Regions from separate parts of the Streptomyces sp. NPDC050085 genome, predicted to be linked through region 1. Evidence: riboswitches for the same ligand, from Rfam matches in the RefSeq annotation. Region 1 holds a riboswitch; each other region holds the start of a gene.
What was found. A riboswitch is a leader RNA that binds a small molecule or an ion and turns the genes downstream of it on or off. The one in region 1 is predicted to bind thiamine pyrophosphate.
Positions count from the first base shown of each region.

Region 1 (4,271 bases):
TCGGCGCGGGCCTGGCCGGTGTGGTCGCGGCGCTCGTCGTCCAAGGGCAGTACTTCCTCTACCACTTGGCCGCAGTGGTTCCGCTCGCGGCCGCCCTGTGGGCCCTGGCCGTCGTCCGGCACGGTGTGCGCGCCGGGCGTCCGGTGCTGCCGCTGCTACTGGCCACGGCCGGGCTCGGGGTGGCCGCCCCGCTCACGGCGGCGCGGCCGCTCGCCTGGCGCACGTCCCACGGGATCCCGGTCGATGCCGCCCTGTGCGCGGTCGTGGCCGGGACGGCGCTGTGGCTCGTGGTCGTCCGTCCGCGCGGCGTCCGGAGCGCCCCTCCCCTGCTGTCCCGCGCGGCCGTCCCGGTCGCGGTGTTCGCGCTGGCGGCCGCCGTGCCCGCGTGGCCGACCGCGCCGTACTCGTTCGACGTCCGGCACGCCGGGTACACCGCGCTCTCTCGCCTGCACGCCCGCGAGAGCCTGGAGCCCCAACTGGCCGCGCTGCGGGCCGGGATCGGCGCCCGCACCCCGGTCGTGTACCTGGCCTTCGGCGACATCGGCTACCAGCTCGGCAACCCGACGCACTGCCGCTACCCGTCGCCCGTCTTCCTCCAGCGCACGTCCTACGACCGGGCCGTGACGCGCCTGACGAGCTTCCGCGAGAACCTGCGCTGTCTGGACGATCCGGCCGCGCGCTACGCGGTGATCGACCCGGCCTGGTTCCGCATCCGGTCCGTCGCGCCCGCCGTCACCCGCGCCCTGGACAGGGCCTTCGACTGCCGCCCTCAGGTCCGGCTCGACGCGGCGGGGCTCCGCGTCTGTCCGCGGCGCAGCCTGAACGGCGCGTAGAGGACGAGCCCGGTGACGAAGGCGACGTAGTAGCCGAGGTCGGCGCCGTGCAGCGCTTCGGCGACGGGTCCCACGTACAGGGCGGTGTTCATGAAGGGAACGGTGGCGGCGAAGGCCGCGAGGAACGCCGTCAGGGCGGGCAACACCGGCTGCGCATGGGCCTGTTCGGCCGCGAGGTCGACGGGGGCGCCGCCGCGTGCGCGGGTGCGGGCCAGCCAGTCCACGACGACGACCGCGACGAAGCCGGGGATCCAGTAGCCGACGAACAGCAGCACGTTCTGGAAGCGGGCCGCGGTGTCGGCGGCGTGCATCCACAGCACCAGCGGGAATCCGAGGAGCGCGGCGAGTGCGGCGGCGAGCGGGCGCGGCACGCGGGCGCCGACGACCTGGAGCGCGAGCGAGCCGCTGTAGTCGTTCATGGCGTTGCTGCACAGCGCGGCCAGCGCCACGGCGAGCAGTCCGAGCGAGCCGATCACGCCGCCGCCGAGCAGGGTGTCGACGCCCTGGGCGGTCTGGTCGGTGAAGACGGAGGCGCCCCACAGGCCGAGCGCCTCCACGGCGGTGAAGGAGACGACGATGCCGCACAGGGTGTACCAGAACATGCGGGCCGAGGACGTGGTGCGCGGCAGGTAGCGGCTGAAGTCGCTGGCGTACGGCGCCCAGGACACAGACAGGCTGAACGCGATGGTGGCGGTCAGGACGAACGCCCCGACGCGGTCGGCGCCGTGCGCGGACCCGTGCCCGGCAGGCGTGACGCCGGCGTGCGCGAGGCGCACCGCGAGCGCGCAGAACGCGACGGCGAGCACGGCGGTCATCCCCTTCTGCAGGCGGTGGATCGCCTCGTAGCCGAGCGCGCCGAACGCCCCTTGGGCGGCCATCATCACGAGGGCCCCCAGCCAGAACGGCCAGCCGCACAGCCGGGCGAGGGCGTCGCCGCCGAACAGGCCGATCAGCGCGTCCCAGGCGATGGACGACAGCCACTGAAGGGCGCCGGGAACGACGACGGCGCGCCCGAACGCGAGCCGGGCGAGCGGCAGTTGGCCGGCGCCGGTGCGCGGGCCCCACGTCCCCAGGTAGGCGGTGGGCACGGCGCCGATGACGGTGCCCGCGAGCACGGCGGCGAGTGCCGTCGCGAAGTCGAGGCCGAGGGCGATGCCGACGGTCCCGGTGAAGACGCCGCTCATGGTGAGGTTCGGGGCGAACCAGACGGTGAACAGCCGTCCGGCACCGCCGTACCGGTCGCTCTCGCAGACCGGTGCTATGCCGCGTGCCTCGGGGCGCCAGTCCCCCGGCGCGGCCGACCGGCCCGCCTCGAAGGCCGTGGAAACGTGCGGTATCGACATCGCTGACATCCCTCCGCCAGTGCTAACTGGTTCAGGTTCTACGGGTGTGATCTCAGCCCCGTCGCATGTGCGGGGCACCCCGTGTCGGGCAGTACGGGTGCGAACATTAGCCGATGAGAACCATCGGGTTGATCGGCGGGATGAGCTGGGAGTCGACGGCGGAGTACTACCGCCTCCTCAACGAGCTGACGCGGGACCGTCTCGGCGGGCTGCACTCGGCGCGCTGCGTCGTCTACTCCGTCGACTTCGCGGAGATCGAGCGGCTGCAGGTCGAGGGCGACTGGGAGCAGGCGGGCCGGATCCTCGCCGAGGCCGCGCGACGCCTGGAGGCGGCGGGCGCCGATCTGCTGCTCCTGTGCACGAACACGATGCACAAGGTCGCCGACCAGGTGCAGGCCGCCACCGCCGTGCCGCTGATCCATCTCGCCGACGCGACCGCCGACGCCGTACGCGCGGCGGGGGTGAAGCGGGTCGGGCTGCTGGGCACGGCGTTCACGATGGAGCAGGACTTCTACCGCGGCCGGCTCGCGCGGGGCGGCCTGGACGTCCGCGTCCCGGACGACGCGGGGCGGGCACTCGTCCACCGCGTGATCTACGAGGAGTTGTGCCTCGGTGTCGTACGGGACGCGTCGCGCGCCGCGTACCAGGAGGTCATCGCCGATCTGGTCGCGTCCGGCGCCGAGGGGATCGTCCTCGGCTGCACCGAGATCGAGCTGCTGATCGGCGCCGGGGACAGCCCGGTCCCGGTCTTCCCCACCGCGCGGCTGCATGCGGAGGCGGCGGTTCGGGCAGCGCTGGACGACTGACGGGCTCCCAGTTCGAAGACCGGCCCCCGGTCAGGCCGGGGCCTGGGACGCGCGGGCCAGGCAGGCGCCGATCGCGTGTGCGGCCACGTCGTGGAGGCCGCCGGTGACGTCGCCCGCCCCGGCAGTGGTCAGGGCGGGCCGGGCGGCGGCTCCCGCGACGACCGCGAGGACCCCGTCGGCCGGCAGCGCCCGCGAGGCGGTCTCCACGAACTGCCGGGCGGCGCCGGGCCCGCAGCGTCCTACGGCGCCGAAGTCCACGACGTAGGCCCGCTGTCCGGTTGCGCCCATGCGCTTCAGCAGGTCGCCGAGCTCGGTCGCGGCGCTGCTGCCGAACTCGCCGACGACGTCCACGACCAGGACGCCGCCGTCCTCCCAGCGCGCCGGGAAACGCGTCCGTGCTGGCTCCATGGTCAACCCCTCGGCCGTGAGCCGCCCACGCGTCGCAGCTCGTACGCGCTGCGCCTACCCCGTCACGGGCGGCCCACTCCGGTCAGTTGTCGCCCCGCAGACTCACGACGAGGTCCCGTGGCAGTCCGTGCGTGTCGTGGAGGTAGTGGAAGTCCTCCTCGTCGAGGGGGCCGCGGAACCGGGGGCGGTCGAGGATCCGCCGGCCGCGCTGCAGCAGCTCGCCGAAGCGGCGCTCCTCGTCGAGCAGGACGCGGCGCACCTCGTCCGGGTCGGCCGACTGCCGGAAGTGGTCCAGGGTGTGCCGCACCAACTCCTGGGGCAGGTCGGTGAGTTGGCGGGTCGGGTCGTCGCGCCACAGCGTGGTGAGGACGCGCCGCATCAGGCGGCGCAGCACGTAGGCGCGGCCGGTGTTGCCGGGGCGCACGCCGTCCCCGGTCACCACGACGGCCGACCGCAGGTGGTCGCTGACCAGGCGCAGCGACGGCTCGTCGAGGTGCCACAGTCCGGGCAGGCGCTCTCGCCAGGGGGTGAACACGTCGCATTCGAAGACCGAGTCGACGCCCTGGAGCAGGGCGAGGAGTCGCTCGAGGCCGAGCCCGGTGTCGATGTTGCGCTGCGGCAGGGGCACCAACGTGCCGTCGCCCAGGCGTCGGTGACGCATCATCACGTGGTTCCAGACCTCGACCCAGCGGTCGTCGCGGGTGGGTGTCGACTGCGGCGGGGTGTCGCCGGTCCACACGAAGATCTCCGAGTCGGGTCCGCAGGGGCCGGTCGGGCCGTTGGACCACCAGTTGTCCTCGACGGTCCGCTCGACGGGGACGCCGCGCCGCTGCCACACCTCCAACGAGGCGGTGTCGAGGCCGACTTGGCCGTCGCCGCCG
Region 1 covers NZ_JBITJZ010000006.1:332,545-336,815, forward strand. The annotation lists gene ACIBUY_RS24605 (hypothetical protein) at 1-833, shown strand, start outside; gene ACIBUY_RS24610 (purine-cytosine permease family protein) at 770-2,185, opposite strand; TPP riboswitch at 2,168-2,268, opposite strand; gene ACIBUY_RS24615 (aspartate/glutamate racemase family protein) at 2,290-2,982, shown strand; gene ACIBUY_RS24620 (hypothetical protein) at 3,013-3,390, opposite strand; gene ACIBUY_RS24625 (alanine--tRNA ligase-related protein) at 3,473-4,271, opposite strand, start outside.

Region 2 (4,271 bases), on a different contig from region 1:
GGGTTGTCGGGCCGCGCGATGAACACGGTGGCCCCGAACTCGCCGAGGGACACGGCGAAGGCGAACCCGGCCGCGATCAGCAGCGCCCGTCGCACCATGGGCAGATCGACCTCGCGCCACGCCCGCAGCGGGGAGGCCCCGAGCACGGCCGCGGCCTCGCGCAGGCGTCCGTCGACCGCCCGCAGGACGGGCAGCATGGTGCGTACGACGAAGGGCACGCCGACCAGTGCCTGGGCGAGCGGGACCAGGATCCAGGAGGCCCGCAGGTCGAGCGGCGGCTTGTCGAGCGTGATGAGGAACCCGAAGCCGACGGTCACGGCGGACACCCCGAGCGGCAGCATCAGGAGCGCGTCGAACCCGCGCACCAGGCGTCCGGCCCGCCGGGTGAGGGCGGCCGCGGCGAGCCCGCCGATGACGAGCGCGATGGCGGTGGCGGCGAGGGCGTACTCGAGCGAGTTCCAGATGGCGTCGACGGGCGGGACGAGGAAGGTGCCGCCGTCGGCGTTCCCGAGCGCCCGGTAGTACGCGAACCCGACACCGCCCGGCGTGTCCAGCGACCGCTGCACCAGCACCCCAAGGGGCAGCAGGATCAGCACGGCCACGGTCGCCAACACCCCGGCGAGCAGGGTCCGTTGAGCGGCCCCGCGCGGCCGCCGCGCGGTGTGCGCGGCGTCGACGAGCCGCAGCGTGCTCTCCCGCCGCCGCACGCTCCACGCATGCACGGCGAGGATGAGTCCGACGGCCGCGAACTGCACGATCGTCAGCACGGCGGCGGTCGACAGGTCGAAGATCTCGGCGGTCTGCCGGTAGATCTCCACCTCGAGGGTCGAGAAGCCGGGCCCGCCGAGGATCTGCACGACGCCGAACGAGGTGAAGGTGAACAGGAAGACCATGAGCGCGGCTGCCGCCACGGCCGGCCCGAGAGCGGGCAGCGTCACCTTCCGCCACGCCGCGAGCCGCGAGGCGCCGAGCATCCGCGCGGCCTCCTCCTGCCGCGGATCGAGCTGCCCCCACAGGCCGCCCACGGTCCGTACGACGACGGCGTAGTTGAAGAAGACGTGCGCGGCGAGGATCGCCCACACCGTGGTGTCGAGCCGCACCCCCCACAGGTCGTCGAGCAGCCCTCCCCTGCCGACCAGCGCCAGGAAGGCGGAGCCCACGACGACGGTCGGCAGCACGAACGGCACGGTCACGACGGCGCGCAGCACCTGCTTGCCGGGAAAGTCGAGCCGGGCGAAGACGTAGGCGCCCGGCAGCGCGATCAGCAGCGTCAGGGCAGTCGACGCGAGCGCCTGCCACACGGTGAACCACAGCACGTGCCGGATGTCCGACTGCCCGAGCACGTCCGCGATGCGCCCCACCTGCCAGTCCCCGCCCACGTACAGACCGCGCCGCACGATCGCGACGACCGGGTACGCGAAGAAGACGGCGAAGAACACGACGGGCACGGCCATCAGGCCGAGCCGCGCCGCGTTCCCCGTACGCACCCGGGGCACGTCCCAGGTCCTGGCGGTCTTGGCGGTCTTGGCGGTCTTGGCGGTCACTTCCTGACGATCGAGGTCCACGACTTGACCCAGTCGTCACGGTTGTCCGCGATCTTGCGGGGGCTCATGGTTTCGGGGCTGTCGACCTTCACCGCGTACTTCTTGTAATCGGCGGGCGCGACGGCACTCTTGGTCACGGGGTCCACGAACATGTTGAGCGGCATGTCCTGCTGGAACTCCTTGGAGATCAGGAAGTCGACGAACGCCCGGGCGCCCTTCTCGTTCTTCGCCCCGTCGAGCACGCCCGCGAACTCGACCTGCCGGAAGCAGGTGCCGGTCGCGACACCGACCGGCGACGTGGCCGGCTGCGGGTCCGAGTAGATCGCCTCGGCGGGCGGCGAGGACGCGTACGACACGACGAGCGGCCGCTCTCCCCCGGCCTTCTTGCCGCCGGCGCTGCCGCTGAACTCCTCGTTGTAGGCCTGGTCCCAGCCGGAGACGACCTTCACGCCGTTGTCGACGAGCTTGTTCCAGTACGCCTGCCAGCCGTCGTCCCCGTAGCTCGCGGCCGAGCCGAGCAGGAAGCCGAGGCCCGGCGACGACGTGGCGGCGTCCTCGGTGACGAGCAGGTTCTTGTACGCGGGCTTGGCGAGATCGGCGAAGGACGCCGGCGGAGTCAGCTTGTGCTCCGCGAAATACTTCTTGTCGTAGTTGACGCAGATGTCGCCGGTGTCGACGGGAGTGACACGATCCTTCCCGGCATCGAGCCGGTACCGGCTCTCGACGTCCTCCAGGCCCTTGGCCTTGTAGGAAGCGAAGATCCCGTTGTCGAGGGCCCGCGACAGCAGGGTGTTGTCGACGCCGAAGAAGACGTCGCCCTGCGGATTGCCCTTGGACAGGATCGCCTTGTTGACGGCCTGCCCGGCGTCGCCGTCCTCCAGGACCTTCACCTGGTAGCCGGACTTCTTCTCGAAGTCCTTCAGTACGTTCTTGGAGACGGCCCACGAGTCGTGGCTGACGAGGGTCACGGTCTTGGAGTCGGACCCGCCCGACCCGCTGGACTGCGACCCGCACGCGGACAGCACGACGAGCCCGAGCCCCACGGCAACAGCTGTGTACGTCGTCGTTGCCTTCGTCTTCTTGCTCACTGGTTTTCCTCCTGGGGGTGACCAGGAAGAGACGCGGCCCTGCCCGGAAGCCTTGTCTCCAAAGCTTCCGGGCAGGGCGCAACAGCTTGAGTGGTGTCCGAACTTCCTACCCAGAATGACCTGGGCAAGGTTCAGAGGGTCTGCGGCCCGCCCCTGTATGGCTGCCGCACTCTCAGCGCTGTGGCGCTCCCCTGTCGGAATATGCAGATGTACTTACGCCGTAAGGCTACCGCTCGGTCGCGGCGAGCTGACCACACGCCCCGTCGATCTCCTGGCCACGGGTGTCCCGGATGGTCACCGGCACCCCGTGCGCGGCGATGGCCTCGACGAACGCCTTCTCGTCCTCGGGCCGCGACGCGGTCCACTTCGACCCAGGAGTCGGATTCAGCGGAATCAGGTTCACATGGACCGGCTTGCCGCGGAGCAGCCGCCCGAGCCGGTCACCGCGCCACGCCTGATCGTTGATGTCGCGGATCAGCGCGTACTCGATGGACAGCCGGCGACCGGACTTGGCCGCGTACTCCCATCCGGCGTCCAGCACCTCCCGCACCTTCCACCGCGTGTTGACGGGTACGAGGGTGTCGCGCAGCTCGTCGTCCGGGGCGTGCAGCGAGATGGCGAGGCGGCACTTGAAGCCCTCGTCGGAGAACCGGTGGATGGCGGGCACGAGGCCCACGGTCGACACGGTGATGCCGCGCTGGCTGAGCCCGAGACCGTCCGGCTCGGGATCGGTGAGCGCGCGGATCGACTGGACGACCCGCTTGTAGTTGGCGAGCGGCTCGCCCATGCCCATGAAGACGATGTTGCTGAGCCGGGCAGGCCCACCCGGGATCTCGCCGTCCCGCAGGGCCCGCATCCCGTCGACGATCTGATGCACGATCTCACCGGTCGACAGATTCCGGTCGAGACCGGCCTGCCCGGTGGCGCAGAACGGACAGTTCATCCCGCATCCGGCCTGGGAGCTGATGCACATGGTGACCCGGTCCGGGTACCGCATCAGCACGGACTCGACGAGCGTCCCGTCGAACAGCCGCCACAGGGTCTTGCGGGTGGTGTCCTGGTCGGTCGACAGATGCCGCACGACGGTCATCAGCTCGGGCAGCAGCGCTTCGCGCAGCTTCTCCCGCGACCCGGCCGGGATGTCGGTCCACTCCGCCGGATCGTGCGCGTACCGCGCGAAGTAGTGCTGCGACAGCTGCTTGGCGCGGAACGGCTTCTCGCCGATCGCGGCAACAGCTTCTTTCCGCTCGGCGGGCGTCAAGTCGGCAAGGTGCCGCGGCGGCTTCTTGGCTCCGCGCGGGGCGACGAATGTGAGTTCTCCGGGCTTAGGCATGGCCGTACCAGTGTCGCACGCCCCGGATCAGCCGCAGCTCAGTCCAGGATCGCCCCGATCACGCCGACGACCCGCGACCCGTACGTCTTCCAACGGTGTCCCGTCCGGCAGTACAGCCGCGGTTTGCGCCGCCCCTCCTGGTCGATCAACGCGTCGCACCACTTGCAGGGCATGTCGCCGCTGTAGGTGCCGTCCTTCTCGAGTCGAGCCCTCCCCATGGACTGGACCTTATGCCGACGAGCCCCCACCCGGCGGGCGAGGGCTCGTACCAGATCGGCAACAGGATCCGGAGGACCCGGTTCAGCT
Region 2 covers NZ_JBITJZ010000009.1:158,000-162,270, reverse strand. The annotation lists gene ACIBUY_RS30020 (ABC transporter permease) at 1-1,565, opposite strand, end outside; gene ACIBUY_RS30015 (thiamine ABC transporter substrate binding subunit) at 1,541-2,632, opposite strand; TPP riboswitch at 2,718-2,835, opposite strand; gene rlmN (23S rRNA (adenine(2503)-C(2))-methyltransferase RlmN) at 2,859-3,965, opposite strand; gene ACIBUY_RS30005 (hypothetical protein) at 4,004-4,183, opposite strand.
Region 2: another riboswitch for thiamine pyrophosphate. It lies ahead of ACIBUY_RS30015 (thiamine ABC transporter substrate binding subunit); the one in region 1 lies ahead of ACIBUY_RS24610 (purine-cytosine permease family protein).

Region 3 (4,271 bases), on a different contig from region 1:
GAGGAGCGACTGACAGGCCCGGTCCCTGCTGCGGGACCGGACCCGTACTGCAGCAGAGCTGTGACCGTGTCAGAAGGCCGGTCGCTCCGGGTCGAGGTGGGCCCGTCCGTCCGTCGGCGAGGAGGCCTCGGCGAAGTGGCGCTTGGGGATGCGGCCCGCGCGGAACGCGAGCCGGCCGGCCTCCACCGCGTGCCGCATGCCCTCGGCCATGAGCACCGGCTCCTGCGCCCGGGTCACCGCCGAGGCGAGCATCACACCCGCACACCCCAGCTCCATCGCGAGCGCCACGTCGGAGGCGGTGCCCGCGCCCGCGTCCAGGATCACCGGCACGCGCGCGTGCTCGACGATCAGCTGGAAGTTGTGCGGGTTGCGGATGCCGAGCCCCGAGCCGATGGGGGAGCCGAGCGGCATGATCGCCGCGCAGCCCACGTCCTCCAGCTTGCGGGCCAGGACCGGGTCGTCGTTCGTATAAGGAAGCACCGTGAAACCGTCGTCGACCAGGGTCTCGGCGGCGTCCAGGAGTTCGATCGGGTCGGGCAGCAGTGTGCGCTCGTCCGCGATGACCTCGAGCTTGACCAGGTCGGTGCCGAGCGCCTCGCGCGCGAGACGGGCGGTGAGCACCGCTTCGCCCGCGGTGAAGCAGCCCGCCGTGTTCGGCAGTACCTGGATGCCCAGTTTTTCCAGCACGGACAGGACCGAGCCGTGTACCGACGCGTTCACGCGGCGCATCGCCACTGTGGTGAGTTCGGTGCCGGAGGCGGTCAGGGAGCGTTCCAGGATGTCGAGGCTCGGGGCGCCTCCCGTGCCCATGATCAGGCGCGAGGAGTACGTGGTGCCGCCGAGGACGAAAGCGTCGTCAGCCATGGATGAGTCAGCCTCCTTGTACTGCGGTGAGGACCTCGACGCGGTCTCCTTCGGAGAGCGCGGTGAGCGGCCACTGGGTGCGCGGGACGACGGTCTCGTTGAGGGCGGCGGCGACGCCGGAGTGCGCGGTCGTGAGCGTGGTGACGAGGGACTCGAGTGTGGTCTCGGACGTCACCGTGCGCGGCTCACCGTTGAGGGACACGTTCATGCGAGCTGCTCCAAGGAGGCGGCAGAGAATCGTTTCGGGGTGAACGGGCGTGCCTCTTCCGGCAGTTCACCCGTGGTCAGCGCGTGGGCCAGCACGTCGCCGGTGACCGGTGTGAGCAGCACGCCGTTGCGGTAGTGGCCGGTGGCCAGGAGGAGGCCGGGCAGGGTCGTCGGGCCGAGCATCGGGGCGTTGTCGGGGGAGCCGGGGCGCAGGCCCGCGCGGGTCTCGGTCAGCGGCAGTTCCGTGATGCCGGGCACGAGTTCGTGCGCGTCCCGCAGGAGTTCGTAGACGCCGCCCGCCGTGACCGTGGTGTCCCAGCCGAGCTCCTCGCTGGTGGCGCCCACGACGAGCTCGCCGTTGACGCGCGGCACCAGGTAGAGGTGGCTGCCGCGGACCACCGCGCGGACGGTGCGGCTGAGGAACGGCGCGTACCGCTCCGGCACGCTCAGGCGCAGGACCTGGCCCTTGACCGGGCGCACGGGAGGCAGGACCTCGTCCGGGACCCCGGCCAGCCGGCCGCTGAGGCTGCCCGCCGCGAGCACCACCTGGCCGGCCGCGAGTTCGGTGCCCCCCGCGAGGACGACACCGCACGCCCGGTCCCGTACGACACGGAGCCGCTCGGCCCGCGTCCGGCGGAAGACCACGCCCGCGCGCTCGCAGGCCGTCACGAGGGCGCTCGCGAGCCTTCTCGGGTCGATCTGGTGGTCACCGTCGACCCGCAGGCCCCCGCGCACGCCCGGTGCGAGCATCGGCTCCAGGCGGCGGCACTCACGGCCCGACAGCCACTCGGACTCGAGGCCCGACTTCCTTTGCAGCGCGTGCAGTTCACGCAGGTGCGCCCGGTCGTCCGCGTCGAGCGCGACCGCCAGCGTGCCGCACGCGCGGTAGCCGAGGTCCTGGCCTGTGGCCTCCGTCAGCTCGGCCGCGAACTGCGGATAGCGGCGCGCGGACTCGACGTTCAGGCCGAGCAATGTCTGCTCGCCGTAGTGCAGTTCGGTGACGGCGGCCAGCATGCCGGCCGCCACCTGGGCGGCCCCGCCGCCCGGCTCGGGATCCACGACCGCCACGGACAGACCGCGCTGCGCGGCACGCCATGCGGTGACGAGACCGATGATGCCGCCCCCGACGACCAGTACGTCGGTACGGGGCTCACCTTTTTGTGCGTAGGACATGGGTGTCAAGGCCCTCCCTTCGCCGGCATGACCCGGATCAGGTTCGTACGGTCGGAGGCCGCTCCAGCCTCCCTCTCAGCCCGCTGCGTACGGGCTCCCGCGAGTGCTTTACGTTGGCCACCCTAGCTCTTCGCCCCGACCCTCAGTAGGGAGCCTCCGCCCGTGGCCCGATCGCTCGACGGTCTCGTTCTCGCCCCTGTCGCCGACCAGGCTCCCGGTCAGGTGGGCACGCGTACCCGATTCGCCTACCACGAGGAGAACGGCAGGATCTGGGCCACCTATGAAGGCGGCGATGTCGTACAGGGGCACCTAGTAGGCACGCGCTTCGGCGACCGGCTCGACTTCCGCTACGTGCAGCTGAAGACCGACGGGACCACGTCGTCCGGGCACTGCGTCTCGGTCGTGTCCGAGTCGAGTGACGGCCGGGTGCGGCTCGACGAGACGTGGGAGTGGGAGTCGCAGACGGGCAGCGGAACCAGCGTGGTCGAGGAGATCACCTGCCCGCTTGACCGTCATGATCGATAAACCGGCGCTCCCTGTGCAGGACGTCACGGCGCCGGAGTGGTCCGCACCGCTGACTGACGCAAGATCAGGTGCCTATGGTGATCCCGTGAGCGAGCAGCGGAGCGGGAACGGGACACCAGTGGGGCAGCGGCGCGTCGTCATCGTCGGCGCGGGAATGGCCGGCGTGCAGACGGCCGTGGCCCTGCGCGAACAGGGCTTCACCGGCACCGTCACGCTGATCGGCGCGGAACCCCATCAGCCCTACGACCGGCCCCCGCTGTCCAAGGCCGTGCTGCTCGGCAAGGCCGAGGGATCCGCCTTCGACATCGACTTCGAGGCACTCGGCGTCACGCTGGAGCTGGGCCGCGAGGTGACCGGCCTGCGCCCCGGCGACCACGAGCTGGACACCGCGGCGGGGGCGGTCCCGTACGACGTCCTGGTCGTGGCCACCGGAGCCGAACCCATCCAGTTGCCGGGCGCCCAGGGCGTGCCCGGAGTGCATCTGCTGCGCACTCTCGACGACGCCGAGCGGCTGCGGCCCGTCCTCGCCGAACAGCACGACGTGGTGATCGTGGGGGCCGGCTGGATCGGCGCCGAGTTCACCACCGCCGCCCGCGACGCCGGCTGCCGGGTCACCGTCGTGGAGGCGGCCGAGCGGCCGCTGGCCGGGGCGCTGCCCGCCGAGATCGCCGCTCCCATGGCCGCCTGGTACGCGGACGCCGGGGCCCAACTGCGCACCCACGCGCGCGTGGAGCGGGTCGAGCCGGGCGTCGTGGTCCTGGACGACGGCACGCGGCTGCCCGCAGGAGCCGTCGTCGTGGGCATCGGCGCCCGCCCCGCCACCGGCTGGCTGGCCGGTTCGGGCATCGAACTGGGCGCCCACCGCGAAGTGCTGGCGGACGAGTGGCTGCGGACGTCCCTGCCCGACGTGTACGCCGTGGGCGACTGCTCGTCGTTCCCCTCGGCCCGCTACGGACAGCGCCTGATGGTCCACCACTGGGACAACGCGCTGCAGGGGCCGCGCGCGGTCGCCGCGAACATCGTGGGTGAGACACCGGTGGTGTACGACCCGGTGCCCTACTTCTGGTCCGAGCAGTTCGGCCGTTTCGTGCAGTACGTCGGCCACCACGACGCCGCCGACGCGACGGTGTGGCGCGGTGATCCGTCCGGTGCGTCCTGGTCGGTGTGCTGGCTGAAGGACGGCGCCCTGGTGGCGGTCCTCGCGGTCGGCAAGCCCCGCGACCTCGCGCAGGGGCGCCGCCTCATCGAGGCCGGAACCGTACTGGACGAGGGCCAACTGGCCGACCCCGCCCGGCCCTTGAAGTCCGCCGTCGCGTAACCGAAGTCCGGACTGCGCAGTCCGGATCGCACGGTCCGGATCGCGCGGTCCGGATTGCGGACCTCCTCTTGTGGGGCGGGGCGTAGTGGATGCACTGTGCACCCTTCAGTGCGTCCAACACCCCACCGCTCAACCGGAGGACATCCGTGCACTCCCGCAGACTCGGCACCGCCCTGTGCGGTGC
Region 3 covers NZ_JBITJZ010000005.1:457,361-461,631, forward strand. The annotation lists gene ACIBUY_RS21730 (thiazole synthase) at 70-864, opposite strand; gene thiS (sulfur carrier protein ThiS) at 872-1,072, opposite strand; gene thiO (glycine oxidase ThiO) at 1,069-2,244, opposite strand; TPP riboswitch at 2,242-2,355, opposite strand; gene ACIBUY_RS21745 (hypothetical protein) at 2,407-2,769, shown strand; gene ACIBUY_RS21750 (NAD(P)/FAD-dependent oxidoreductase) at 2,855-4,087, shown strand; gene ACIBUY_RS21755 (peptide-N4-asparagine amidase) at 4,234-4,271, shown strand, end outside.
Region 3: another riboswitch for thiamine pyrophosphate. It lies ahead of thiO (glycine oxidase ThiO); the one in region 1 lies ahead of ACIBUY_RS24610 (purine-cytosine permease family protein).